2 linked regions of the Salinivibrio kushneri genome follow. The protein of the gene in region 1 interacts with the protein of each later gene in a pairwise test. Links are inferred from orthologs where the notes say so. Each region holds a gene or a part of one and is shown on either strand. Other genes may lie near its edges.

What was found.
Region 2: the proteins of brnQ (region 1) and pheS interact in binary tests that used the Escherichia coli proteins (3 or more experiments, as listed by UniProt). The link is inferred for Salinivibrio kushneri from one-to-one orthologs.

The regions. Positions count from the first base shown.
Region 1 is NZ_CP114588.1:2,336,478-2,342,335, reverse strand. Bases 1-2,882 are described here. They hold brnQ (branched-chain amino acid transport system II carrier protein), read left to right. Parts: upstream 1-730; coding sequence 731-2,035; downstream 2,036-2,882. Other genes in these bases: xerD (site-specific tyrosine recombinase XerD), read left to right, coding at 2,833-2,882; fldB (flavodoxin FldB), read right to left, coding at 2,122-2,640; N8M53_RS10785 (tRNA1(Val) (adenine(37)-N6)-methyltransferase), read right to left, coding at 1-423. Also shown: more of xerD, read left to right, coding at 2,883-3,681; single-stranded-DNA-specific exonuclease RecJ, read left to right, coding at 3,703-5,433. UniProt on the Escherichia coli protein: Liv-II branched chain amino acid transport system, which transports leucine, valine and isoleucine. Also acts as a low-affinity threonine transporter.
Region 2 is NZ_CP114588.1:1,316,298-1,328,673, forward strand. What follows is about bases 8,326-11,101. They hold pheS (phenylalanine--tRNA ligase subunit alpha), read left to right. Parts: upstream 8,326-9,109; coding sequence 9,110-10,093; downstream 10,094-11,101. Other genes in these bases: N8M53_RS06320 (lipoate--protein ligase), read right to left, coding at 8,326-8,670; N8M53_RS06325 (hypothetical protein), read right to left, coding at 8,797-8,925; pheT (phenylalanine--tRNA ligase subunit beta), read left to right, coding at 10,113-11,101. Outside these bases: N8M53_RS06290 (ABC transporter substrate-binding protein), read right to left, coding at 1-1,153; N8M53_RS06295 (ATP-binding protein), read right to left, coding at 1,150-2,592; N8M53_RS06300 (response regulator transcription factor), read right to left, coding at 2,592-3,296; ptsG (glucose-specific PTS transporter subunit IIBC), read left to right, coding at 3,497-4,933; N8M53_RS06310 (PIG-L family deacetylase), read left to right, coding at 5,022-5,882; N8M53_RS06315 (peptide MFS transporter), read right to left, coding at 5,931-7,319; more of N8M53_RS06320, read right to left, coding at 7,642-8,325; more of pheT, read left to right, coding at 11,102-12,376.

The sequences.
Region 1 (5,858 bases):
GGCAATAAGCGCGGGGTGGCTTAAGGTGCTGGTATGTCTGGCAACGGCCCGTTGTTGGTTGCTTGAAGGCGCACCACTGGTGAAATAGGGAGGATTGCAGACAATATGTTGCCACTGTTCGCGACAGGCAAAATCGTTGATATCACCGTGGTGCAATTGGATTTGCGCGGCAAACCGTGACGCTCTCACATTTAACGTGGCGCAGTGAAAGGCGGACGGGTCGTACTCGACCGCGGTCAGCGACAAGGATGGAAAACGTTGTGCCAACATCAATGCCAATAAACCGGTTCCCGTTCCGATATCCAAGCTATTGCTCGCCGTCCCAGGCTGAGACCACGCGCCCAGTAGTACACCGTCCGTACTGACTTTCATGCCACAGTCACCGTGGTCGATAACAAATTGTTTAAAGCGAAATTGGCTCATTTGTCCTGCACTCTGGCGACTTAGCGGCATCAAGGGGTAGCATTTTTTGCTTTTGTGTAACCACAATGTTATCGATCTTGATCGTTAAAAAATGCCATGGATAACATGATAGCTAGTTTATTGAGCTGATTGTTATTGCTAAAGCAGAAGATCACAAGGTTTTTTGTCAATGCCTTTACTGTGGCTGTGAACTTCTTCATTATTCTGCGTTCTGCCCATCGTCTGAAACAAAATATTATAAATGAGCGTTTCAGCTGGGTGAAACATTATTCATTGCAAACACCATCTCAAGCTGTAGGTATACATCGTGACTAAGCGTTTAAAATTAGTAGATATTTTAGCGTTAGGTTTTATGACCTTTGCCTTTTTCTTAGGCGCTGGAAATATAATCTTTCCTCCACAAGCTGGCATGTTAGCCGGTGATCATTACACCGCCGCGATGATCGGATTTTTGATCACAGCGGTCGGTCTTCCTTTAATCGGTATTATTGCGGTTGCAGTCGCAGGCGGTGGCTGGAAAGGCCTCACCCGTGATTTGCCAACGGGTGTCGCGACACTGATGGCCGTGCTGATTTTTATCATTATTGGGCCTGCTTTTGCCGCACCTCGTGCCGGACTCGTTGCCTATGAAATTGGTTTTAAACCGTTTTTATCTGCACCAGGACAACTAGAACTAGGCGCTTTCTCTGTCGTTTTCTTTGCTGTCGCGATGTTTTTCTCTCTTTCTCAAGGCAAACTGATTGATACCATCGGTAAGTTCTTGACGCCTCTGCTCTTCGCGGCGCTCGCGATTTTGGCTATCGCAGTCATTATCAATCCTCAAGGCGAAGTGGTTGCCGCGCAGGGTAGCTATGTTGAGAACGCGCTGACAACCGGCTTTTTGGAAGGTTATAACACCATGGATACCTTTGCGGCCTTGATGTTCGGCATGTTAATTGTCGATGTGATCCGCAAAAAAGGTATCGAGGACAACAAAGCAACCTGCATGTACCTGATTTATGCCGGTATTATTGCTGCAGCTGGACTGGCGTTTGTGTACGTGTCGCTGTTCTACTTGGGCTCAACGGCCAGTGCAGTGGCGCAGGGGACGCAAAACGGTGGCGAAATCATGGCCGCTTACGTGGATGCACTGTTTGGGCCGGTGGGACAAATGATCCTCGCGGCGATCATTGGCCTTGCGTGTTTGACCACTGTGATTGGGTTGGTCAGCGCGTGTGCTGATTACTTTAGCTCGCTCACATCATGGACCTACCGTCGCTGGGTGGTGGTCGTGGCTACTGTCTGTGCGGTGGTGGCTAATGTGGGCCTAAAGCAGCTTATCGCCATTTCTATTCCGGTCTTGTTCGCATTATACCCAGTTGCGATTGCACTGATTGGCTTGACCTTCATTCGCCGTTGGTTGCCAAATCCAGCGCTAGGCTATCGCCTCGTGTTGGGCGTGGCATTGCTGTTTAGCTTGCTTGATGCGGCGAAAGTCATGGGCGCCGATATGAGTGCCTTTAACTTCCTGCCGCTGTTTGATGTCGGCATGGCATGGCTGCTGCCCACATTGGTGGCAATGGGGGTGGCAAAGTTTGTTGGCTCACGTGATGATGCCCTAGCAGAAGCCTAATGATATTAACCGCTACATGGTAGCCAAGAAAAACCGCGCTGGTTGAGCGCGGTTTTTTTATGTCTGTTTGTTAAACAGGCGGATCATCAGAGTAACGCTTGATATTCGACGAGCACTTGTTCGCACCAGTTTTGGATACGCTCGTCGCTGAGCTCGTATTCAGAGTCTTCATCGAGTGCAAGACCGACAAAGTGTTTGCCATCCTCAGTCACGGCCTTTGACGCGTCGAAACGGTAACCTTCGGTGGACCAATAACCAATAAACTGAGCGCCACAGCCTTGTAGCTGCTGGTGGAGCATACCCATGGCATCGAGGAACCACTCGGCATAGCCTTCCTGATCACCCAAACCAAAGAGGGCAATGACTTTGCCTTGTAACTGAAGGCTATCAATATCTTGCCAAACCGCTTCCCAATCTTCTTGTAACTCGCCAAAGTCCCAAGTCGAGATCCCAAGTAACAGCAGGTCATAATCTGCCATTTTGGCGAGCGGTGTTTCTTTGACATTGTGTAGATCGACCAAGTCATCACCGATAAAGTCACGGATTTTCTCCGCTGCCATTTCGGTGTAGCACGTGGTAGAACCATAAAAAAGACCGATTTTCATAGCGCGACTCGTTTGTGTGTAATGGGCGCAGTTTACCTGCTCAACGGTAATTTGATCCAGCAAGTGCAGGCGACATTTTGTATAATAGCCGCCGGCCATTACGCCGAGAATGGGCGTGCTTTTTCTGATGGATAACCAAGTGAGCTGAACGTGACGAACAACATTGAACTCATCGAACAGTTTTTGGATGCAATGTGGATGGAGCGCGGGCTCTCCGAAAACACCTTGACCTCCTATCGCACCGATTTACTCAAGCTGTGTCATTGGCTCGATAGCCGTGCATTGGTGGCCGTCAGCAAGCAAGATTTGCAAGACTACCAATATTGGTTGCATGAACAGGGCTACCAATCGAGCTCACGTAGCCGCATGGTGTCGGCGTTGCGTCGGCTTTTTCAATATGTATACCGACAGAAATTGCGCCCCGACGATCCCAGCGCCACGTTAATCAGTCCGAAACAGCCCAAGCGGCTGCCGAAAAATCTGACAGAAGAGCAAATCGATGCCTTATTAACCGCCCCCAATGCGGACGATCCGCTTGAGCTCAGAGACAAAGCCATGTTAGAGCTTTTGTATGCCACAGGTTTGCGTGTCACGGAGCTTATCGGACTGACCATGGAAAATGTAAGCTTGCGTCAAGGTGTGGTGCGAGTGTCTGGTAAAGGAGATAAGGAGCGCTTGGTACCCATGGGAGAGTCTGCGGTGGATTGGCTGGAGCACTATTTGGCGTATAGTCGCCCAGTATTGCTGGGAGAGACCAGTACCGATGTTTTTTTTCCAAGTAAACGTGCCCGTCAGATGACCCGTCAAACCTTTTGGCACCGCATCAAGTATTACGCGCAGTTGGCGGGGATCGAGACGGAGGATCTCTCTCCCCATGTTTTACGTCATGCGTTTGCGACCCACTTGCTCAATCATGGGGCCGATTTACGCGTGGTGCAGATGTTGCTTGGACACAGCGATTTGTCAACGACGCAAATATACACCCATGTGGCCACCGAGCGTTTGAAGCAGCTTCATCAAACACACCACCCACGCGGCTAACCGATAACTGGTGACAACTTCATGATAGAAATAAAAAGACGTATGCCGTCGGTGACGCCGGCATTTAGCGATGCCATTCCGCCATTATTGCAACGTTTATACGCTAACCGTGGCTTAAAGGAAGACAGCGAGCTCAACCGCAGCGTGGCTGGGCTGCATCAGTATCAAGCGTTAACCGGGATTGATGCTGCGGTTAACTTGCTCGCTGAGGCGTTAAAGGCGCACCAGTCTATTTTGATTGTGGGTGACTTTGATGCCGATGGCGCGACATCGTCAGCGCTATCCGTCAAAGCCTTACGCATGATGGGCGCGACTCGGGTCGATTATCTGGTACCCAACCGCTTTGACGATGGCTACGGGCTAAGCCCAGAGGTGGTCGACCAGGCCGCAGAGCGGGGAGCAGAGCTTATCATGACCGTGGACAACGGGGTGTCCTCATTGGCAGGGGTGGCGCACGCCAAAGCGCTCGGTATGCAGGTGCTGGTGACCGATCACCATCTACCGGGTGAGACACTGCCTGAGGCGGATGCCATGGTGAACCCTAATCTGGATGACTGTGGTTTTCCTTCGAAGGCGCTTGCCGGTGTCGGGGTCGCCTTTTATTTGATGCTGGCGCTGCGCGCGCATTTGCGTGACCAAGGGTGGTTGGAACAGCAAGGCATACCCGTGCCCAATTTGGCCGAGTTGCTCGATTTAGTCGCGTTGGGCACGGTCGCCGACGTGGTAGCCTTGGATAGTAACAACCGTATCCTGGTTCATCAGGGGTTGCAGCGGATCCGCGCTGGACGTTGCCGCCCGGGGATCCAGGCGCTTATCGAGGTGGCTAATCGCAATATGGCCACGCTCGTCGCCAGTGATTTTGGCTTTGCATTGGGGCCAAGGATCAATGCCGCGGGGCGTTTAGATGATATGGCGTTTGGGGTTGAGTTGTTGCTGTGCGACAACATTCATGCTGCCAGACGAATGGCCTCAGAGTTGGATGCGCTCAATCAAACTCGCAAAGACATAGAGCAAGGAATGAAGCAAGAAGCCGTGGCTTGGTGTGAGCGCTTGATTGCCGAGCAGTCTGAGCGAGAGTTGCCGGTAGGGCTGGCGCTGTTTCAGCGCGACTGGCATCAAGGCGTGATTGGGATCTTAGCCTCACGATTAAAAGATCAATTTCACCGCCCTGTGATTGCGTTTGCCGATGGTGGTGATGGGCTGATTAAAGGCTCAGCGCGTTCGATTCCTGGTTTGCATATGCGCGACACCCTCGATCGGATTGATACATTAAACCCTGGATTAATCAAAAAGTTTGGTGGCCACGCCATGGCAGCAGGGCTCACGATAGAGGAAACCCAGTTCGAGGCCTTCGCCAAGCAGTTTGATACGCAGGTGCGTGAGCAGGTCAGTGATGATGACTTAAAAGGTGTCTTGTTAAGTGATGGTCCCTTACAAAGTCACGAGCTGGGGTTGGAAACGGCAGAAACCATTCAAGCAGGCGGCCCTTGGGGGCAAGGATTTCCGGAGCCGCAGTTCGATGGCATTTTTAAGGTGCTGCAGCAAAAACTGGTGGGCGGCAAACACTTAAAATTGATGGTCGAGCCGGAAGGCGGCGGCACCATGATTGACGCCATTGCCTTTAACGTTGATTTGCGTCGCTGGCCCGATCCCAGCACCAAGACGCTACGACTCGTTTACCGCCTGGATATCAATGAGTTTCGCGGTAATCGCAGCGCCCAGTTGATCATTTCGCATCTTGAACCCGCTTAAATGTGCGGCTTTTTCCATCACGCCCTGTTTATTGGCGCGACAATTCGCTAAAATTCGGCGGTTAAATTTCCGCTAATAATGAAGATGCTTGACCATGTTTGAGATTAATCCAATCAAAAATCGCCTCGCCGATATCGCCGAACGTACCGATGTCCTCCGGGGGTATCTTTGACTATGATGCCAAGAAAGAGCGTCTAGAAGAAGTTAATGCTGAATTAGAACAACCGGACGTGTGGAACGAGCCACAACGTGCACAAGCGCTGGGTAAAGAGCGTGCTTCCCTTGAAGCGGTGGTGGAAACCATCGATCAATTGACCCAAGGCGGCGAAGACGTCAACGAATTGCTGATGTTGGCGGTCGAAGAAGATGATCAAGAAACCTTCGACGAAGTGGAGCCGGAGCTGGTGGAACTTGAAGCCAAGCTA
Region 2 (12,376 bases), 1.0 Mb from region 1 along the record:
CTTGTTGAACGATGGGGCTTACAGCCATTGAATCAACTGTACTAGGAAGCAAGCGGCCGTTTTGTTCTGCTTGCTCCATATCATGATGGGCTTGGCGAGAGCACGGGTTGAACTGGCTTAGGTCGATATCTTTACGAGCGGGCAGTGCCCCTTTTGCTTGATTAAAAGCAGTAAGAAATGCTTTGGATGATAAGGCGCGAGCGAGCGTATTGGCCGTTTTTCTACTACTGCGCGCGCTATTAAAGAGCGCGAAACTGTCCATATTGTAAATAAAACCCGTGTGCTTGGCGGGGGCTTGATAGCAGCCGATTGCTTCTGGAGCCGCTACATGTTTGGCCAATAGCTCTCCCAATACCCAATCGCCAGAAAACTGAAATGCGTGTTTGCCTTCAATCAGCAACTGAGTTGCTTCATTCCAGCGTATGTGAGAAATCGTTGGCTGGATGAGGCGGCTAATCTCTCGGAACAAACTTAAAATCTCAAACGTGGTTGCGCTCCGCAGTGTATGCTCATCCATATCCATAAATGCACGTCGATAATAATCCGCACCGCCGTAGCCAAATGCAAGATTTTCAAACAGTAAGGCGATTTGCCATTGATCATTGCCGATGGCTAGCGGTTGCACATTATGACGCTTTAAGGTTTTAAATGTATCGATTAGTGCTTCCCAGTTGTCAGGTGGCGATAGGTTGTATTGACGAAGCACGTCATGATTCACCCACATCCAATTTAATCGATGAATAGTCACTGGCGTTGCCACAAATCTCCCTTCAAATTGATTGACCGCGCGCGCAATGGGATAGAGCTGCGAGCGCCAATGCTCTTGATTGGCTAACTGTTCTAGGTCGTAAAGAAAACCCAGCGCTGCCCATGACTGGATCGCGGGCCCCTCGAGCTGAGCGATGGTTGGCGGTGTGCCCGCAATTGCGCGAGCTTGTAAAATAGACATTGCAGTATCCCCGCCGCCACCTTGAATTGCCTGCTGTTCAACGTGAACGTTAGCCTCCTCAAGCGCCTGTTTAGCGATGTTGGCAGCGCGGACTTCACCTGCTGATGTCCACCAATGCAGAAATTCAACAGATGCTACGGTGGACTGTGCTGCGTTAATGGGGAAAGCGATTGCGAATAAAAGGGTAAGCAAGTATTTTTTCATAGTTCACACGCCAACTGAATGGTGACAATAAGCCCTTGTTGGGGGTGGTTTTGTACATAGAGATCGCCGCCGTGGCTTCGAGCAATACTGCGGGAAATGGTGAGGCCTAGCCCGGATCCGAGATGTGTTTTTGCATCAACGCGAAAGTACGGTTCGAAGACTTTTTCTTGCCACTTTGTCTCCAAGCCCGGGCCAAAGTCGCGCACCTGAATAACAACCTTGTCATGATCGTCGTAAAGACCAACTTCAGCGGAGCCACCATATTTAATAGCGTTGTCGATGACGTTATAAAGGCACCGTTTAATCGCAAGGGGTTTACCCAAGAATCGGCTTTCAACTGGTAGCGAAAGCTGAACCTTACGTTTACTGCGGTTGTAGTACGCTGCGCATTGTTCAAGCGTATCGACCAAATTAATCCATTCAACTTCCTCATGGATGTCAGTTTCACGAATACACTGCAAGGCGCCCTCTAACAACACATCAAATTCAGTCAATACGGTCTCAAATTTTTGCCGCTCTGCATCATCTTCCAACATTGCCGTGCGTAATTTCAGGCATGCTAATGGCGTCTTTAAATCGTGTGATATGGCCCCGAATAGCATTTCGCGGTCGCGGATATAGGCGCGTATACGTCGCTGCATTTTATTAAATGCTCGCACAGCAGCACGTGTTTCTTTACTGCCTTCTTCTTGTACTTCTTCGACATATAGCTGTCCGCTCATCAGCGTCGCGGCTTTAGCCAGTCGCCGAATTGGACGAATTTCTAATCGCAATAACCAGACCGTACAAAAGACAAGGAGTAACGAGGATATCCCCAAAAAGACCAGCTGTTTTTGGTCAATAAACTGTGGCGATAAGGTAGAGAAGGGGACAGGTAGCGTTGCCGCGAGATAAAACCATTCGCTTTGTGACATTTGGATCTGTACCACAACGATAGGTAAATCCAGATCGCCTAAGGCTAAGCTGTAGTCGGCCCAGATAGCAGGCAATGCCTCAAGCTTAATACCTGAGTTAAACACTTTGAGGTCTTGGCGTCGGCTTAACGCAACATCAATGTGTTGCGCGTGGCGCACTGATTTAGACAACCGCGTCGATGCCTGCTCTAAAATCATGGCGGTACGCGCAGTTTGCGTGGGCAACCCAACATCTAATTTGCGTTGGTTGATGGAGATAAAGAAGCGTGTGCCACCCATCTCTCGAATTTGGTTCAAGATGAGGTAGCGATAACTGACGGGAAGTGCCTCAAAATAGTTGTAAGTATCAGCAACATTACTGGTTAGGCTTTGTACCGTTTTCTGTAGACTCTCTTGCTCCTTTTGCGCACTGGTTTGGTACCAAATCAACCCGGCGATCAGTTGGGCGATAACAATCACGATCAATAAGGTCGCGCCAATACGAAATCGAATGGAGGTGAACAACGATAGCGCAAGCGTACGCATCAATGCACCTCTGTCGCGATGACATCAGTGGCGAGCATGTAACCTTTATTCCTTACCGTTAAAATGAGCGAACGCTCGTCGTCGTGAAGGTGCTTACGTAATCGGCTGATTTGCACATCAATCCCGCGTTCAAATGGCTCTGCATCTCGCCCCCAAATGCAGCGGGCAATATCATCTCGACTCAAAAGCTGATTGGGTTTTTCTAGCATTAAGCTGATCAGATTAAAGTCGGCGCCAGACAATTGTTTGCACTCACCGTGAGGGCTAACTAATTGACGCTTCAGCAGGTCACACGTCCATCCGGCGAAAGTGACTTTATGGCCGACACCGGATGATTGGGTCATATGTGTACGCCTCAATAAGGCTTTAATGCGTGCCAGTAGCTCACGTGGGCTAAAGGTTTTTGTAATGTAATCATCGGCGCCCACTTCCAGCCCTGCAACACGATCAGCTTCATCTGTCACAGCCGTGAGCATGATGATGGGGACGTTAGAGTGTTTGCGAATTTGGCTACATAGCGTTAGCCCATCATCGCCCGGCAGCATAATATCGAGAATGATGAGATCCGGTGCGTGCGTTTGATAGTGTGCCCACATTTGCTCACCGTCACTGGCAGTAAGAACATGAAACTCAGCACGCCCTAGGTAATCGGTGAGTGCATCTCTAAGCGATTGATTGTCATCCACAACGAGGATGGTTTTCATCTTGCACGTTCCTGTGTTTTTCACCAATACCTTGTGTATACCTCAATTAAAACGAGATCACTATTGGTGCAAGCTGATATTGCCACACCGGTAGGCGTTGGTATGTAACAGCCTGCTTACAAACTCATAGGCTTTTGTAACCTTGGGAGAGACGCTTTTCTTTATCGTGTGTATGTCTCTACATAAAAAAGGAACATCACATGTTTAGTCACGCGTTTGGATTACTACAACGGATAGGGCGCTCTTTGATGCTGCCTGTGGCCGTATTACCTGTTGCCGGTCTATTACTCGGTATCGGTTCTGCTAACTTCGCATGGATACCGGATAGTGTCTCTGAAATCATGGCCATGTCAGGCGATGCCGTATTCAGCAATCTGGCACTTATCTTTGCGATTGGTGTCGCTCTGGGTCTATCAGACAACGATGGCGCGGCTGGGCTGGCGGCGACGGTTGGCTTTGCCATTATGACCGCAACCTTAGGGGTAATGGCTAACATCCACGGCATTGAGCCTGCGATGATCATCGGGATCCCTAGTCTTAATACTGGGGTATTCGGCGGGATTATGATTGGGGCTGTGGCAGCCTATTTGTTTAATCGTTTTCATAACATCCAGCTTCCTGAGTACTTGGGCTTCTTTGCCGGAAAACGCTTCGTCCCTATCGTTACGGGTATTGCTGCAATATTTCTTGGTATTGCGCTCAGCTATATCTGGCCTCCCATTGGCGGCGCAATCAAGAGTTTTTCGCACTGGGCGGCTTATCAAAGCCCAACCACAGCTTTTGGTATTTACGGGTTTGTTGAGCGTTCTTTGATTCCTTTTGGCTTGCACCACATTTGGAACGTGCCTTTCTTCTTTGAAGTGGGGGAATATGTCGACCCTGAAAGCGGAAAAGTGATCACCGGTGAAATTCAACGCTACCTTGCTGGTGACCCTACTGCCGGCAATCTAGCCGGAGGCTATTTGTACTCAATGTGGGCGTTACCAGCGGTGGGGTTAGCTATTTATCACTCAGCTCGCCCTGATAAACGCGCACTGGTTGGCGGGATTATGGCTTCGGCAGCGTTAACATCTTGGCTGACGGGTATTACCGAACCGATGGAGTTTTCTTTTCTATTTGTCGCGCCGGTGTTGTATGCCATGCATTGTGTCTTAACGGGGATCGGTTTTGCACTCGTCACAACGTTAGATATCCACCATAGCGTCACCTTCGCACATGGCGCAATTGACTTCCTTATCTATTACCCACTGTCGACCAATGCTTGGCTTTTCGCACTGATTGGCCCGCTCTGGGCGTTAATGTATTACAGCTTGTTTAGATTAACGATCAGTAAGCTTAATTTGCTGACACCAGGCCGAGAAACCGCTGAAACCGAGGTGAGTCAACTTTCGGAAATCGGTTCAGAGCTGGCACATCAATTGGTCAGTGCGCTTGGAGGAAAGGAAAATATTAAAAATGTGGATGCCTGTATCACGCGACTGCGAGTCAGCCTGAATGATATCCAGTATGCTGATATTACCGCAATTAAGCAGCTCGGCGCCAAAGAGGTACTGGTTGTTGGCGACAACCTTCAGGCTATATTTGGTACGCAATCAGACACTATCAAATCTGAAATAAAAGCGGTGCTTGTTGGGTAACTCTTTAATAATTAAAAGGTATTACAGAATGCATAGATCACTTGCTAGAAAGCTATCGACGGCCTGTCTTATCATGAGTATGTCCGCTATGTCGACTGTATCCGTAGCAGAGCCGTTGGATATTACACATGAAAAAATCTTTTTCTTAAGTCCTCATCCGGATGATATTGCACTGACATTTGGTGGCTTGATTAATAAGCTTGCTAAAGAGGATGGGTTGCTACAAAAAAAGCCAGTCACAGAAGTCTATTTTTCGGTATCTAATTACACTACTAATCACCTAGATATCTCGACAAATAAGAGAGTTATCGATGTGACCTCGATGAGATTCAACGAGGACATCAAGGCTCATACAGATATGTTTAACAAGTGGAGTAATTTTAGGTACAAAACGTCAGGTTTTTATGATGCGCCATTGAGAAATTATGAAGGGTCGACAACGGCTGGGGGAGGACCGGCTGGAACGTTTGAAGACTTTAGGCAGCAAGAAATAGAGATTTACCAGACTATTACAGCTAGCGTAAAGCCTATTCTACAACAAGATAATTGTGCAGCATTTGTTCTATTGGCTAATGGTAGTCACATCGATCACTTCGTCGTGAGGGAAGCGATTTTAAAAGCTGCTCATGACTTAGGTTCACAAGCTAAATGCGACATTTACTTAGGGCAAGATCAACCTTATACGGGAGCAAACCCTACTGATGCGATGGTAGAGGTTAATAATTTAGCAGCCAGATTACCCCCTAACGCATTAATACCAATGAGATATTGGATAGACAAGGAACATAAGGTTAATTTATTCGAGACTTACTTCCTGAGCCAATACGATAAATCATACATTCCAGCGCTCGATAGTGCGGATACTGAGACAATATACAAATGGGAGAAATCAACATACTCTCAGCTCAGTCCTCACCAAAAATGTAATTCAGAGTACTGTCGCTGGTAGTCAAAAAAGAGGCCAAACGGCCTCTTTTTCATTATTGAAGTGGGGGGATTACGCCACTTGTACTTGCTGTTGTTCGATTTCTTCACTTGGTGTGGCACCAGACTCAGCACCGTGCATCCAACGAATCAGTGTGCCGGATAGCGCCAGTAAGATAACACCGGAAATCGCGGCTGTTGCTGCAATACCACCGAAGATGGCCATAGCGCCATAATCACCTACATGCGAGCCAATGATCCCCGCCACATAGTTGGCGATCGCGTTAAAGCCGAACCAGGCCCCCATCATCAGTGAGGCCAAGCGTAGCGGCGCGAGCTTAGTAACCAAGGATAAACCGATAGGTGAGAGGCAAAGTTCGCCTAGTGTGTGGAAGAAGAACGCGCCCACCAACCAAAACATCGACGTTTTCACTGTGGTATCACCGCCTTGCTCTAACACTGCGCCAATCATGCACACAAACCCCAGCGCCAACATAAATAAAGCCATCGCGAATTTCACGGGCGAGCTTGGCTCTTTAGGTCCCAAACGAACCCATAATGAGGCTGCAATAGGGGCACAAACAATGATGAAGAAAGGGTTAAGCGATTGGAACCAAGCGGCTGGTATCTCAAACCCGCCAACCATACGATCCGTATACTCTTGGGTATAAATATTCATCAAGCCACCGGCTTGTTCAAAGCCTGCCCAGAAAATAATGACAAATAACCCCATCAATAAAATTACTTTGAGGCGATCGATTTCTTGCTTAGTTAATGGGGCATTGGTCTTGGAATGATTGGCATCTCGCGCTTGTTGTGCGGCTGGAACTCGGCCTATTTCGCCGAGCCAAGCGTTGGCCATGGTTAGCTGGATCACGAGGCTAATCACCATTCCCACGCCCGCTGCAAAGAAGCCATATTGCCAGCCGTAAGCGCTGCTCACCGTGCCCGCAACAAAGCCAGCTAGCAATGAGCCAATATTGATGCCCATATAAAAGATGGTAAACGCACCATCCCGACGATGATCGCCTTCATCATAAAGGTCACCCACCATCGTCGAGATGTTGGGTTTAAATAAGCCAGAACCCGCAATCAGTATGGCTAAGCCTGCATATAAGGTATGTACTGTATCTAAGCCATATTGGTGAGCAGGGAAGGCCAGAGTGAATTGACCGATGGCCATTAATGCCCCACCGAGAATGACAGCGCGACGTTGGCCAATAAAGTTATCGGCAATCCATCCACCAATCAGCGGCGTGATATAGACGAGGCCAGTATAGTAACCATATAGTTCGAGTGCGTCTTTGGTTGACCAGCCTAAGCCGCCATTAATGGTTTGGTCAGTGAGATAAAGCACCAAGATCGCGCGCATTGCATAATATGAAAAGCGCTCCCAAAGCTCAGTGCCAAAAAGTAAGAACAGTCCCCGAGGGTGACCAAGTATTGTTTTTTGGTTTTCCATAACTATCTAATTATTCGTTGAATGATTGTTGGGTCTGCATGGGGCTAGCCGGGTGCAGGGTGTTGGCGTTAACGCCTGTGTAAAACAGCCTCCTGTGTTTTGTAACAAAATATGTAAAACTAGCGTAATGGTTTTTTACCAAAATTAAAAACTATTATTCAAGCCACATTAACGTGGATAATAATAGTTTGTCTATTATGTGTGGGATATATAACCAGACGGTGCCTGTCACCTATAGTGACGTGACAGGCGTTTGCGTCTTTGCGTGGGATCAAAGGAGAGGGGATTATGTGATAGAGGTCACTCTAGCCGTGTTCAGCGATCAGGCGATGGCTTGACGTAACCACAGGGCAATATCTTCGTACATAATTTGATGACTTTGGTCTGCATCAGCCCAGCTCATCACAAAGTGGTAAAGTTTTTCAGGGTGGTAGGCTTGTCCGACCAATTGATTGGCCAGGGTTTCTAGCGGTCCTGGCATTAAACTATCAGTGAATAACTGGCAATCGATGATTTCTCCATGTTTCACATCCAAGTGTAGCTCAACGCCTCCCCACTCAAAACGCTCATCAAAGGTGTGCATGAACTGCGGGCTGTTACCGAAATTCCACGCCCAGCTGCACTGTTTTTCATAAATCGCGTCAAACCCCTCGACATCGGGCTTAGCGTCGGGAGAAATATACTCAATCTCAGTGGTATGACCGTAATGGCGGAAAAAGGCAGACTTAATCGCTTCACAGACGCGTTGGTGATCAATGTCCGGGACAAAGTCAGCAATATTGGCCACGCGGGCTCGGACAGATGAAATCCCCTTGGCTTGTAGCTTTTTAGGATCAGGGTTGAGGTAGTCACCCAGTCGCGACAAGTTGGCATTAATCAAGAGCGTACCATGGTGAAAGCCGCGATCTTTGGCTTCTTTGTAGGCAGAGCCCGATACTTTTCTCGGGCCGTCGGGCGTATCCATAGTGAGATCATTTCGGCCACTGGCTGAGGCACTGATCCCGAGCGTTTTCAGGGCATCGAGTACAATTTGCGTTGATACTGACTTATCATAACCCGGCTTACCTGCCATAAAGGTAAAATTGGTGTTGCCCAAATCATGAAACACTGCGCCCCCGCCGCTTTGCCTTCTCGCTAACACCACAGCATCTTGTTCCATTTTGCGCGTATTACACTCGCGCCATGGGTTCTGGCCGCGTCCAATGACTACCGTATTGTCATTACGCCAGAGGAATAGGACGTTCTGCTGTGCCGACATGGTACGAAATATGGTGTCTTCCACGGCGAGATTGAACCAAGGGTGGGTGGACGTCGAAACAAACACACGTAAAGGACGACTGGTGTCTTGCATACTGGCTCCAAGTATTCGGTAAACAAGTGATTGAGGAAACGCGCACGCTGACCAACTGGGTTGTTGTCACACAAGCTTGTTCGGCAATATAGACGCTAGAATATCAAACAATGCTTAGCGAGTGATTTAATCAGCGCCAATATGCTCGATTTTTACCGGATCGACGCCCTGAATGACCAATCTACCATCAAAATGACGCCACTCGTGACCGGATGACAAGGAAAAATAGCGTAAATGCTGTTTAGCGTTTGGCATTAGTCGTGGCATTAATTAGTATGTAAGGTCAATTTATTACCTGTTCTCTCAGTCAATTGGCATTGAGGCGTATTATTGAGACGACTCTGTCAGTTTGCTCAGACAATGGGTGAAATCATGATGTCAGCAGGTATTGTCACGCACCTACCTGATTTGGACTGCCCAACGGGTCGACGAGGAAACAATGCAACAATTAGAAGAAATTCTTGCGAATGCAACCAGTGCGGTGACCAGTGCCGCTTCTGTGGCTGCATTGGATGAAGTCCGGGTTAAATTCCTAGGAAAGAAAGGCGAGCTAACGGCACAATTACAGGCGTTGGGCAAACTGCCACCGGAAGAGCGCCGTGAAGCGGGTCAAAAGATTAACCAAGCCAAGCAAACAGTACAGCAAGCGATTGCCGAGCGTAAACAAGCGCTAGAACGTGCTGAGCTTGAAGCGAAGTTAGCGGCCGAAACCATTGATGTTAGCCTGCCAGGGCGTCGTATCGAAAATGGTGGCTTGCATCCAGTGACACGCACTATTGAGCGTATTGAGCAATTTTTCGGTGAGCTGGGTTTCTCGGTTGCGTCCGGGCCAGAGGTTGAAGATGGTTTTCATAACTTTGATGCATTGAATATCGCCCCTGATCATCCTGCACGTACCGATCACGATACTTTCTTCTTTAACCCTGATTTGATGTTGCGTACGCACACCTCTGGCGTACAAATTCGTACCATGGAAGCGGGTAAACCCCCATTCCGTATTATTGCGCCCGGTCGCGTCTATCGTAATGATTATGACCAAACGCATACCCCGATGTTCCACCAAGTGGAAGGATTATTGGTCGATAAAGACATCACCTTTGCTGATCTCAAAGGGATCCTCAACGACTTCTTACGTAACTTTTTCGAGGAAGACCTGGAAGTGCGTTTCCGTCCCTCTTACTTCCCGTTCACTGAACCTTCTGCCGAAGTTGATGTTCGCCGCAAAGGTGGAAAATGGCTGGAGATCTTAGGCTGCGGCATGGTTCACCCGAATGTACTACGTGCGGTGAATATCGATCCAGAAGAATATCAAGGCTTTGCCTTTGGTATTGGCGTAGAGCGCCTGACCATGTTGCGTTATGGCGTGAATGATCTTCGTGCGTTCTTTGAGAACGATCTGCGCTTTTTGAAACAATTTAAGTAATCAGTGGGGCAAGATAATAATGAAATTCAGTGAATCTTGGTTGAGAGAGTGGGTAAACCCAGCAAACGACACCGACGCGCTTGCCCATCAGATCACCATGGCCGGCCTTGAAGTCGATGAAATTGCACCCGTTGCTGGCGACTTTAGCGGTGTAGTTGTGGGTGAAGTGGTTGAGTGTGGCCAACACCCAGATGCAGACAAACTGCGTGTTACCAAAATCAATGTTGGCGACGATGAATTGCTTGATATCGTTTGTGGTGCACCTAACTGTCGTCAAGGCCTGAAAGTCGCGGTCGCAATGGTTGGCGCGGTATTGCCAGGTGACTTCAAAATCAAAAAAGCGAAGCTACGTGGTCAACCGTCCTTCGGTATGCTGTGCTCATTTACAGAGCTAGGGATTGATATTGAATCTGATGGCATTATCGAACTGCCTGCCGACGCGCCAATTGGAACCGACATTCGTGAGTACCTCGCACTAAACGACGTAACCATCGATGTTGACTTAACCCCGAACCGTGCTGATTGCTTGAGCCTACGTGGCTTGGCACGTGAAGTCGGCGTATTGAACCGCACTGATGTCACTGAACCGACTATCACACCGGTTACTGCCAGTATTGACGACAAGGTATCCGTGCATATCGATGCACCACAAGCATGCCCACGTTATTTAGGTCGTGTGGTAAAGAATGTCGATCTTAATGCGCAGACCCCACTGTGGATGCAAGAAAAATTGCGCCGCAGTGGCATTCGCGCTATCGACCCTGTCGTGGATGTCACCAACTATGTGATGCTCGAGCAAGGGCAGCCGATGCATGCCTTTGATCTTAGCAAGCTTGAGGGTGGCATTGTGGTACGTATGGCAGAAGAGGGCGAAACGCTCACATTACTCGATGGCAATGAAGCAACCCTTAATGCCCAGACATTGGTTATCGCGGATGAGAAGAAAGCCTTGGCGATGGCCGGGATCTTTGGCGGGCAAGACTCTGGTGTCACCACAGACACCCAAGATATTTTACTCGAATCGGCGTTTTTTGCTCCTGACGTGATCCGCGGCCGTGCGCGTAGCTATGGGTTGCACACAGATTCCTCTCACCGTTTTGAACGTGGCGTCGACCCTGCGTTACAAGCGGCGGCGATGGAACGAGCGACTGAACTGCTATTGGCAATTTGTGGCGGTGAAGCGGGAGAGATTGTTACCGCTGAGACGGCAGAAACACTACCCACTCGTGACACCGTCACTCTCCGTCGAGAGAAGTTAGATGGCCTATTGGGTCATTCTATCGATAACAGTGATGTTCAAGCCATTTTGTCCCGCCTTGGCTGTGCGGTAACGGAAACCGAGAAAGGGTGGCAAGCAACGGCACCTAGCTGGCGTTTTGATATTGCCATTGAGCAGGATTTGATTGAGGAAGTCGGGCGTATTTACGGCTACGACAACATTCCAACTCGCGCGCCTAAAGCCGCACTGACAATGCGCGAATATAAAGAAGCAGCGATGCCACTGAAACGTGTCCGCGATTTGTTGGTTGACCGAGGCTTCCACGAGGCGATTACCTACAGTTTTGTCGAGCCAAAACAGCAAACGCTGGTTGTTCCCGATGTTGAGCCGCTGATCCTGCCAAGTCCAATTTCTGCGGACATGTCAGCCATGCGCCTGAGCTTGCTTCCTGGCCTTTTAAACACGGTGGCCTACAACCAAAAACGTCAGCAGCCTCGTGTGCGCTTGTTTGAATTTGGCTTACGCTTTACCCCAGAAGGTGAAACCGGTGGCACCGTTCGCCAATCGAGCATTCGCCAAGAGAGCATGCTTGCGGGGGTGATTGCAGGTCCTGGTAGTGAAGAGCATTGGGATCTGGCGAGCGCTACCGTTGACTTTTTTGACTTGAAAGGCGATCTAGAAGCGGTACTGGAACTCACAGGTAAGTTGAAAGACTTCCGTTTCGTGTCAGCCTCTCATCCTGCCATGCACCCAGGTCAAACCGCTGCTATTGAGTTTGACGGCAAAGTTGTGGGTCACATTGGTACCCTGCACCCTGAGCTTGAGCGTGAGTTTGGCTTAAATGGTCGAACTGTGGTGTTTGAGCTGGAGTGGCAAGCCATTGACGAACGCTTTATTCCCGAAGCAGCAGGGCTCTCAAAATTCCCTGCCAACCGTCGTGACATTGCGGTGATTGCCGACCAAGCGCTTGCGTCTGGTGACGTAGTGGCTGCTTGTTTGCAAAGCGGCAACCCATTGCTCAAGGACGCACAGCTTTTCGACCTTTACACCGGCAAAGGTGTGGA